DNA from 3 places in the Streptomyces sp. NPDC001822 genome. Region 1 is predicted to be linked to each of the others. Evidence: riboswitches for the same ligand, from Rfam matches in the RefSeq annotation. Region 1 holds a riboswitch; each other region holds the start of a gene.
The links. A riboswitch is a leader RNA that binds a small molecule or an ion and turns the genes downstream of it on or off. The one in region 1 is predicted to bind cobalamin.

Region 1 (3,263 bases):
GGGGTGTACGACATCCACTCGCCCCGCGTACCGACCGCCGCGGAGGCGGCCGGGCTGCTGCGCGCCGGGCTGCGGGCGATCCCGGCGGAGCGTCTGTGGGTCAATCCGGACTGTGGTCTGAAGACCCGGGGCTGGCCGGAGACGAGGGCGTCGCTGGAGAACCTGGTCGCGGCGGCCCGCACCGTCAGGGCGGAGCTCTCCGCGTCCTGAGCCGTCGGGCGGCACCGGCCGGGGCGGGGGTGAGGGGCCCGGCCGGTGCCGTTGTGCGCCGCGGCCGCGTCAGCGGCGGATCAACGGGCGAGGCAGCAGTCCCCGCACTTCGAGCCGGCCGGGGTCCGGTAGTAGAGGCAGCAGCTTCGCCGGCGGAAGGCCAGGCCGGGCCCGGTGACCGAGCCGGTGCCCACCAGCCGCCCCGTGCCGAGCAGTCGGGTGACCAGACGGGTCAGCGGGACCCTGGTCTCCGGACGGGCGGCCAGCAGGACACCGGCCGAACCCATCAGTGCGGAGGCGGCGTTGCCGTCCAGCAGGCGTGGCGCGATCCTGACGGCCAGTCCCGCCTCCAGCCGGCTCAGATGGTCCATGACCTGTGCGCCGACGGCGAGTTCACCGTCCGGAAGGCGGTCGGCGTACCACCCGGCGGGCGCCGGGAGTCCGAGTGCAGAGGCGGTGTCCTGCCTGCGCAGGGCGTCGAGGTCGGGCACGATGCCGTGGAGCAGGGTGCACGCGAGCACGGGCGACCAGAGGCGTGCCGCGTGGCCGAGCTGGGCGATGGACACGCCGACGCGCTGATCCGTGGTGCGGTACCGGTCGGTCACGGCCGTGGACAGGTCGGCGAATCCGCGGTCGTAGGAATGCTGGACGGGGTGCCAGCCTTCGTCGGGCGCGTCCGTGCGCAGCGCGAAGAAGCCCCCGAGCGTCGCCACGTCGGCCAGAGCGGCCGCCACGGCCCCGCCCGGTGCCCGTGCCGCGTCGGGCGGGCCCGCTGTCACCGGCTCAGCTGGTCGCACGGCGCCGAGGGGGTTCGAACGCGTACAGGTCGAGGATCCCCGGGCGGGTCGCCACGCCCGGGCCGCCGGCGCGCACCCAGGCGGCTATGTCCTCGGTCGCGTCCGGGTCGTTGACCAGCCCCAGCCAGACCGGCCGGGCTCCGGCCGCCCTGCCGGCGGCGGAGGGCTGCACGACGACGACGTTGGCCTGATCGCACACGTCGAGGCATTCGGAGACCCGCACCGGTGCCGCGGCGCGCAGACGCGCGGTCTGCGCCGCGTGGTCCCCGCTCACCTTGGGGCTGCCGCAGCAGCAGTCCCGGCACACGACGATCCGGCAGGGCACCTGCCCTGTCACCGCTGATGCCACCGTGCTGCCGAATACCTCTTCGGCCGGGTTCTCGGACACGCCGAACCACCCTCTCTCCGGGGAGATCCGCCCCGGGGTACGTCGAGGAGGCGACCGCGTGAGTCTCCTGGCTCTCGGGTCGTGGCTCGTCCCGTCCTTCCCGCCCCGAGGGGCGGTGGACGTACCGGGATCCGCTCGCCGATCACAGTGGCGGGACCGCGCCGGATTCGCACCGGCTTCCTCGGACCGCCGTCGCCCTGTCGGGAACCATCATGGCATCCGGTGCCCGAGGGCGTGGCGGGCAACCCCCGCACCGGTGCCGGACCGCGCCGGGGCGGTGGGGTGCCGGTCGGCGAACCGTCTCCCTGCGCGTGCGGACGGGTGCCCGTTCGAGCGCGCCGCGGCAGAACGTAGGATCACCTGGTCATCGCCGCGACGGGAGACAGGAAGCCGGTGTGAGTCCGGCACGGTCCCGCCACTGTGACCGGGAAGCGCAGCCCCTCCGCATGCCGCCGCGCGGCGGAGCGGGGAGCGTCGGCCCGGGAGTCAGGACACTGGCCTGTCGCGGGCCCGATCCGAGGAGCGCGGACTCCCCAGGAGGCTTCACGTGTTCACTGGCATGCCCCTTTTCCCCCCGGCACTCACGGCCCGCGGACGCGGCGCCCTGCGTCTGGCGGCCGGCGTACTCGCCCTGTCCGCGGTCGCGCTGACCGCGGGCTGCGGCTCGTCCGGCGGCCCGGACGCAGACCCCCGGGCCGCGGCCTCGTCGCCCGCGGGATTCCCCGTCACCATCGACAACTGCGGGGTGAGGACGACGTACACCAGGCCTCCGGCCCGGGTCGTCACCATTCACCAGCACCCCGCGGAGCTGATGCTCGCCCTGGGCCTCGCCGACCGCATGGTCGGGACCGCCTACCCCGACTCGTCCGTGCTGCCGGATCTGAGGAAGGCGTACGAGTCCGTCCCGGAACTGGCCGCGAAGGAGCCGTCGTTCGAGACGGTCCTGGATGCGGAGCCCGACTTCGTCTACGGGGGGTACGGCAGCGCGTTCGGCGAGAAGGAGGGCCGCTCCCGCAAAGCCTTCGCCGACGCGGGGATCGACACCTATCTCAACCGTGAGTACTGCGGTGAGAAGCGCGTGACGATGGAGGACACCTACGACGAGATCCGCACCATCGGCACGATCTTCGGTGTGTCCGGCCGCGCCGACTCACTCGTGGCGGACCTGAAGGGCCGTGTGGGCCGGGCCGCATCCGCCGTCGCGGACGAGGCGGACGTGCCGGTCTTTGTATACGACAGCGGCGACAAGTCGGCCTTCACCGCCGGCGGCAAGAGCCTCGGCACCGAGCTGATCCGGCTGGCCGGCGGCAGGAACGTCTTCGGCGACCTGGACGACGTCTTCGGGGACGTGTCCTGGGAACAGGTCGTGGACCGCAGGCCGGAGGTCATCGCCATCTACGACTACGCGGGTTCCGGGAGCGTCGAGCAGAAGAAGGAGTACCTCCTCTCCCGGCCCGCGCTCGCCGACGTGCCGGCGATCAGGAACAAGCGGTTCGTCGTCCTGCCGCTGACCGCGACCCTGGTCGGGATCCGGTCGGCCTACGCGGTCGGCGATCTCGCCCGCGGGCTGCACCCCGCGAGCTTCCGGTGACCGCTCCCGCACTGGAGGAGTCCGGCAGGCGGGACGAGGGGCGGCAGTCGCCCGGCGGGCCGGGAACGGGCCGGGGCACACCGGCCGTCACCCTGCTCGTGCTGACGGCGCTGCTGCTCGTCTCCGTCACCGCGGGCCTGGCGATCGGTTCGGTGCACGTGCCGCCCGGGCAGGTGTGGGGCATCGTCGCGCACGCCGTCGGCGTAGACCGGTCACCACCGGACTGGTCCCCGGCACGGGAGACCATCGTGCTGGACGTGCGCGCGCCGCGTGTCCT
Region 2 (3,263 bases), on a different contig from region 1:
GATCTGGATCCTCCAGACCATGCCGGCGCTGGTGGGCGGCCTGTTCACCCGGTGGTTCCACCGCTGGGCCCTGATCGCCGGCTGGGCCGTCGGCATGATCTACGGCACGGTGGCCGCGTACGGTGTCGCCAGCCCGACCCAGAAGCACTTCGGCGGCTCCTCGAAGGAGATCCCCGGCATCGGCGAGATCGGCTACATCGGTCTCACCGCGTTCGTGCTGAACGTCCTCGTCGTCGTCGTGCTGACCTTCGTCCTGAACGCGCTGAAGGCCCCGGCGGGTATCGACGAGACCTCGCCGTCCGACTACACCGCGGACGTCGGCGAGCCCGGCGTCAAGGTCACGCTCCCGCCGGCCACGGTGGGTGCGCCGGGAGGCGAGCCCGAGCCCCTGGAACGCCTGTAGCCCGTGACGTCGTCGGTCCCGGCGGGTCCGCCCCGCCGGGACCGACGCGTGTGCGGGGTGCTCGCTCCGGCGAAGACCTCACGGGAGTACGTGCGCGGGACGGGTGTCTGCGGCAGACTCCGCGCATGGACGTTTCGATCAGGCCGGTCCGCGCCGCCGAGCACGAGGCCCTGGGCGAGATCACCACCCGGGCCTACCTCGACGACGGGCTGCTGGACTTCGCCGCGGCCGATCAGTACGCCGAACAGCTCCGCGCCGTCGGACGGCGCGCCGCGGAGGCGCTCGTGCTGGCGGCGGTGGGCTCCGACGGCGGCGTGCTGGGAGGTGTCACCTATGTCACCCCGGGCAGCCCGTGGACCGACATCGCCGCAGAGGACGAGGCCGAACTCCGGATGCTGGCCGTCTCCCGTGAAGCGCGGGGACGTGGTGCCGGCGAGGCGCTCGTCCGGGCCTGCGTCGAGCGGGCACGCGCCACCGAGAGGCTCTCCGGGGTGGTCCTGTCGACCCAGCCGGCCATGGAGTCCGCCCACCGCGTCTACCGGCGCCTCGGCTTCGCGCGGACCCCGGAACGCGACTGGAGCCCTCTCCCCGGGTTCACCCTGCTGACGTTCCGTCTGGCCTTTTGACCCATCACGACACTACATGTGGGGGCTGCCTCAATCGGCAGCCCCCACATGTATGCTCGACCTCGCTGTCGCCGCAGGGGAATCCGGTGTGAATCCGGAACTGTCCCGCAACGGTGTGATCGGTGTGCATTCGCGCACCGCGGAGTCCGAGGACCTGCCGACGGTGCGTCCGGCTCGACCGAACCGGACGCCGAGACGTCCGGGTCCCGCGGAGGGCCGGTGGACGCCGTGCGCGCCGTGCTCCCTCCCCGGGTGCGACCGTGCCCGGCTGCCCCGCTCCCGCAGGCCCCGAGCCGAGCGAGGGATAGCCCCAGTGACCATCGCGCCCGCAGACCCGGTTTCAGCCGCGGAATCCGAGAGCCTCACGACCGACGCGCCCGGGACCGCACTGTTGCGGACCCTGACCGGTCTGACCGCCGATCTGCCCGACACCGACCCCGGACGGGTCGCGGCCGCCGCGCTGCGCGGCCGGAGCGCGCGGGCGGACGAGGCCGAGCTGCGCTCGCTGGCCACCGAGGCCGCCGCGGGCCTGATCTCGGAGGACCCGGCCTACTCCCGGCTCGCCGCCCGGCTGCTCACCCTCGCGATCGCGGAGGAGGCGGCGGGCGAGGGGGCGGTCTCCTTCTCCTCGTCGGTCGCCGTGGGGCACCGCGAGGGCCTGATCGCCGACCGTACGGCCGAGTTCGTCACGCTGCACGCGGCCGCCCTGGACGCGCTGGTGGAGCGCTCGCTCGCCGACGGGGCGGACGACCGCTTCGGCTACTTCGGCCTGCGCACGCTGCACAGCCGCTATCTGCTGCGCCACCCGCTCACCCGGCAGGTCATCGAGACCCCGCAGCACTTCATGCTGCGCGTGGCCGCCGGGCTCGCCGAGGACACCTCGCAGCGTGCCCTGGACGAGGTGGCCGCCCTGTACGGCCTGATGAGCCGCCTCGACTACCTGCCGTCCTCGCCGACCCTCTTCAACTCCGGCACCCGGCACCCGCAGATGTCCTCCTGCTATCTGCTGGACTCGCCGCTGGACGAGCTCGACTCGATCTACGACCGCTATCACCAGGTGGCCCGCCTCTCGAAGCACGCGGGCGGCATCGGCCTCTCGTACTCCCGTGTCCGCGCCCGGGGTTCGCTGATCCGCGGCACGAACGGCCACTCCAACGGCATCGTGCCGTTCCTCAAGACCCTGGACGCCTCGGTCGCCGCGGTCAACCAGGGCGGCCGGCGCAAGGGCGCCGCCGCCGTCTACCTGGAGACCTGGCACGCCGACATCGAGGAGTTCCTGGAGCTGCGCGACAACACCGGCGAGGACCAGCGGCGTACGCACAACCTCAACCTCGCGCACTGGATCCCGGACGAGTTCATGCGCCGCGTCGACGCCGACACCGAGTGGTCGCTGTTCTCCCCGGCGGACGTGCCCGAGCTGGTCGACCTGTGGGGCGACGAGTTCGACGCGGCCTACCGCGCGGCCGAGGCCAAGGGCCTGGCCCGCAAGTCGATGCCCGCGCGTGAGCTGTACGGCCGCATGATGCGCACCCTCGCGCAGACCGGTCAGGGCTGGATGACCTTCAAGGACGCGTCCAACCGCACGGCCAACCAGACCGCCGAGCCGGGCCGGGTCGTGCACTCCTCGAACCTCTGCACCGAGATCCTGGAGGTCACCGACGACGGCGAGACGGCCGTCTGCAACCTGGGTTCGGTCAACCTGGGCGCGTTCGTGGCCGACGGCGGCATCGACTGGGAGCGGCTGGACGCCACCGTGCGCACCGCCGTGACGTTCCTGGACCGGGTCGTCGACATCAACTTCTACCCGACCGAGCAGGCCGGCCGGTCCAACGCCCGCTGGCGGCCGGTGGGCCTCGGCGCGATGGGCCTCCAGGACGTCTTCTTCCGGCTGCGGCTGCCCTTCGACTCCCCCGAGGCCCGCGCCCTGTCCACGAAGATCTCCGAGCGGATCATGCTGGCCGCGTACGAGGCGTCCTGCGACCTGGCCGAGCGGTCGGGTCCGCTGCCCGCCTGGTCCGAGACGCGCGCCGCGCGGGGTGTGCTGCACCCCGACCACTACGACACCGAGCTCAGCTGGCCGGAGCGCTGGGACGCGCTGCGCGCCCGGGTCGCGAAGACCGGGATGCGCAACTCGCTGCTGCTGGCCATCGCGCCGACGGCGACGATCGCCTCGATCGCGGGCGTGTACGAGTGCATCGAGCCGCAGGTCTCGAACCTCTTCAAGCGCGAGACGC
Region 3 (3,263 bases), on a different contig from region 1:
CCGTGCGCCGCAGGTTGATCTCGGCGGGGCTGCCCGCCCCCTCGCAGATCACGGCGTCGTAGGTGCTCCGCAGCTGCTCCAGGCAGTCCACGACGGTGCCCAGCAGGGCTTCCTGCCGACCGCCGTGGTAGCCGCGGGCGCTCATCTCGCCGACCGGCCTGCCCATCAGGACCACCTGGCTGGAGCGGTCGCCGCCCGGCTTCAGCAGCACCGGGTTCATCAGGGCCGACGGCTCCACCCGGGCGGCCTGCGCCTGCATCGCCTGGGCGCGGCCGATCTCCGCACCCTCCCGGGTGACGAAGGAGTTCAGCGACATGTTCTGCGCCTTGAACGGTGCGACCTTCACCCCCCGGCGCACCAGCCACCGGCAGATCCCCGCCGTGACGACGCTCTTGCCCGCGTCCGAGGTGGTGCCCGCGACCAGCAGTCCGCCGCTCATACGCCCCTCCGTCCCATGGCCGCCCGCGCCGCCGCACACACGCCGAGGGCCAGCACACTCACCCGGCGCGACAGCCGCACCGCACGTTCGATGTCGGTGACCCGCACCTCGCGGCCGGCCTCCCCGTTGAGCACCGGCCGGTGCTCGACCCGCCCGCCGTAGGCGAGGGTTCCGCCCAGGCGTACGCCGAGCGCCCCCGCGAACGCGGCCTCCACCGGGCCCGCGTTGGGGCTCGGGTGCCTGCCCGCGTCCGAGCGCCAGGCACGGACGGCCTCGCGCGGACGGCCCCCGGCGGCCACCGCGAGCGCGGCGGTGAGCCGGGCCCCGGGCCAGCCCGCGAGGTCGTCGAGCCGGGCCGACGCCCAGCCGTAGCGCCGGTAGCGGGGCGACTTGTGCCCCACCATGGCGTCGAGGGTGTTCACGGCCCGGAAACCGATCAGTCCGGGCACCCCGCCGAGCGCGCCCCACACCAGGGCCCCCACGACGGCGTCGGAGGTGTTCTCGGCGACGGACTCGACGACCGCCCGGGCGATCTGCGGCCCGTCGAGCGCCTGCGGGTCGCGGCCGCACAGATGCGGCAGCCGCTCCCGGGCGAGCTCGATGTCCCCGGCCTCCAGTGCTCCGCCGATGGCCCGGGCCTCACGGCCCAGCGACGTGCCCCCGACGACGGACCAGGTGGCGGCGGCGGTCAGTGCCACGGCGGCCGCGGGACGGTTCCGCACGGCGCGGGCCGCCAGCCCGGCGGCGGCCGTGGCACCGCCCGCGCAGACGAGCGTGTGCAGGGCCCCCCAGCCCCGGTGGTCGCGCCACAGGCGGTGCTCGGCGCCCGCGGCGGCCCGCCCGAAGGCGGCCACCGGGTGGCCGCGCCGGGGGTCACCGAGCAGCAGGTCGCCGATCAGCCCCGCGGCGGCGCCGTACGCGAAGATGCGGTCGGCTCGCACGGATCAGAGGTCCGTCGCGCCTCGGAGGGACGTCGTCACGGGTGGTGCGGGCAGGGACGCACGGCGGCCGGGCATGGCAGATGTCCTCACTCAGGGTCCGCGCCCTGGTTCGACGTGACCGGCGACGAGAGTCTCCTGGCTTCCGGATCCGCGGGTCCTCCGGCCTTCCAGCCCGCGGTGGCGGGCCGTGACTTCCGTGTGGAGGACTGCTCCCCGGTGACAGTGGCGGGACCGCGCCGGATTCGCACCGGCTTCCTCTTCTGCCGCCGTAAATGGCTCCGGCAGTCCACCACGCCCCGTGAAGGCCCGTCAACCTGCTGTTGACCTGCGAGGCTTCAGTGTGGCCGGACGCACACCGGGCCGGACACACACACGGTGTGTCCGGCCCGGAGGGGTGCCCGAGGGGGTCAGGCGACGATCAGGTAGATCCCGTACGCGACCGCCGCCGCGCACACGGCGAAGCAGGCGTACGCGCCGGTGCGCGCCAGGGCGTGGGAACCGCCGCCGCCCTGGCCCGTCCGCACCTGCTTGGCCAGGCCGGTGATGCCGAGGGTGAAGAGGCCGACGAGCGCGACGGTGACCACGAGGCTGATCCCGAAGACGGAGGCGAGAGCCGCCCAGTCGATTTTCATGCGGATGCGTCCTTACACCGTGGCCGGCCGGGCCGGGTCGGCCTGGGTGTCCGGGGCGGGGATGGTGGTCTTGAGTTCCGGGACGGGCACACCCGCGGGCGGCGGGGTGACGGCCGCGATGGCCGTCGTGACGACACCGGCGGGCTCCTCGGCGGCCTCGTCGGCCGCGTTGACGTTGGTGTGGTCGACCGGCTTGCGCCGCGAGAGCATCCAGATCGCGCCGGAACCCGCGACCAGCAGGGCGGCCGTCACGGCGACTCCCCAGGAGCCCTGCTTGGTCAGCAGCTCGGCGCCCGCGCCGACCACACCGGCGGCCGGCAGGGTCAGGCCCCAGGCGACGAACATCCGGGTGGCGGTGGACCAGCGGACCACACCCCCCTTGCGTCCGAGCCCCGCACCCATGACCGCACCGGAGACGGACTGCGTGGTGGAGAGGGAGAACCCGAGGTGCGAGGAGGCCAGGATGACCGTGGCCGCGCTGGTCTGGGCGGCGAAGCCCTGCGGCGGCCGGAGCTGGGTGAGTCCGCTGCCCATGGTGCGGATGATGCGCCAGCCGCCGAGGTAGGTGCCCAGGGCGATGGCGATACCGGCCGCGGTGATGACCCAGACCGGGGGGTTCGAACCGGGGGCGAGGACGCCGCCGGTGACCAGGGCCAGGGTGATGATGCCCATGGTCTTCTGCGCGTCGTTGGTGCCGTGGGCGAGCGAGACCAGACCGGCGGAGGCGATCTGCCCGGCCCGGTATCCCTTGGCGGTCGACTTCAGCTGTGCCTCGTCGGTGATCTTCCGGTTGAGGCGGTACGTCAGCTTCGTCGCCAGCAGCGCGGCGATACCGGCGACGAGCGGCGCGGCGACCGCGGGCAGCAGGACCTTCGTGACGACGGTGCCGCCGTTGATCGAGGACCAGCCGGCCGACGTCACCGCGGCGCCGATGAGGCCGCCGAAGAGTGCGTGGGAGGAACTGGAGGGCAGGCCGACCAGCCAGGTCAGCAGATTCCACAGGATGGCGCCGACGAGCGCGGCGAAGATGACCTCGGTTCTGAGGCCGTCCTCGCTGACGATCCCGCCGGAGATCGTCTTGGCGACCTCCACCGAGAGGAACGCGCCGACGAGGTTGAGAACGGCGGACATGGCCACCGCTGTCTTGGGCTTGAGGGCGCCGGTCGAGATGGTCGTGGCCATCGCGTTGGCGGTGTCGTGGAAACCGTTCGTGAAATCGAACACGAGAGCTGTCACGATCACAATCGCGAG

Region 2: another riboswitch for cobalamin. It lies ahead of ACFYY2_RS18225 (ribonucleoside-diphosphate reductase subunit alpha); the one in region 1 lies ahead of ACFYY2_RS01845 ((2Fe-2S) ferredoxin domain-containing protein).
Region 3: another riboswitch for cobalamin. It lies ahead of ACFYY2_RS21495 (cobalamin biosynthesis protein); the one in region 1 lies ahead of ACFYY2_RS01845 ((2Fe-2S) ferredoxin domain-containing protein).

The regions. Positions count from the first base shown of each region.
Region 1 covers NZ_JBIATW010000001.1:401,641-404,903, reverse strand. Annotated here, with positions in the region: gene metE (5-methyltetrahydropteroyltriglutamate--homocysteine S-methyltransferase) at 1-210, shown strand, start outside; gene ACFYY2_RS01850 ((2Fe-2S)-binding protein) at 291-1,007, opposite strand; gene ACFYY2_RS01845 ((2Fe-2S) ferredoxin domain-containing protein) at 994-1,332, opposite strand; cobalamin riboswitch at 1,456-1,578, opposite strand; cobalamin riboswitch at 1,740-1,913, shown strand; gene ACFYY2_RS01840 (ABC transporter substrate-binding protein) at 1,955-2,986, shown strand; gene ACFYY2_RS01835 (FecCD family ABC transporter permease) at 2,983-3,263, shown strand, end outside.
Region 2 covers NZ_JBIATW010000007.1:109,944-113,206, reverse strand. Annotated here, with positions in the region: gene mctP (monocarboxylate uptake permease MctP) at 1-403, shown strand, start outside; gene ACFYY2_RS18230 (GNAT family N-acetyltransferase) at 529-1,029, shown strand; cobalamin riboswitch at 1,065-1,206, shown strand; gene ACFYY2_RS18225 (ribonucleoside-diphosphate reductase subunit alpha) at 1,343-3,263, shown strand, end outside.
Region 3 covers NZ_JBIATW010000009.1:54,461-57,723, reverse strand. Annotated here, with positions in the region: gene ACFYY2_RS21500 (cobyric acid synthase) at 1-439, opposite strand, end outside; gene ACFYY2_RS21495 (cobalamin biosynthesis protein) at 436-1,380, opposite strand; cobalamin riboswitch at 1,488-1,683, opposite strand; gene ACFYY2_RS21490 (hypothetical protein) at 1,788-2,012, opposite strand; gene ACFYY2_RS21485 (anion permease) at 2,025-3,263, opposite strand, start outside.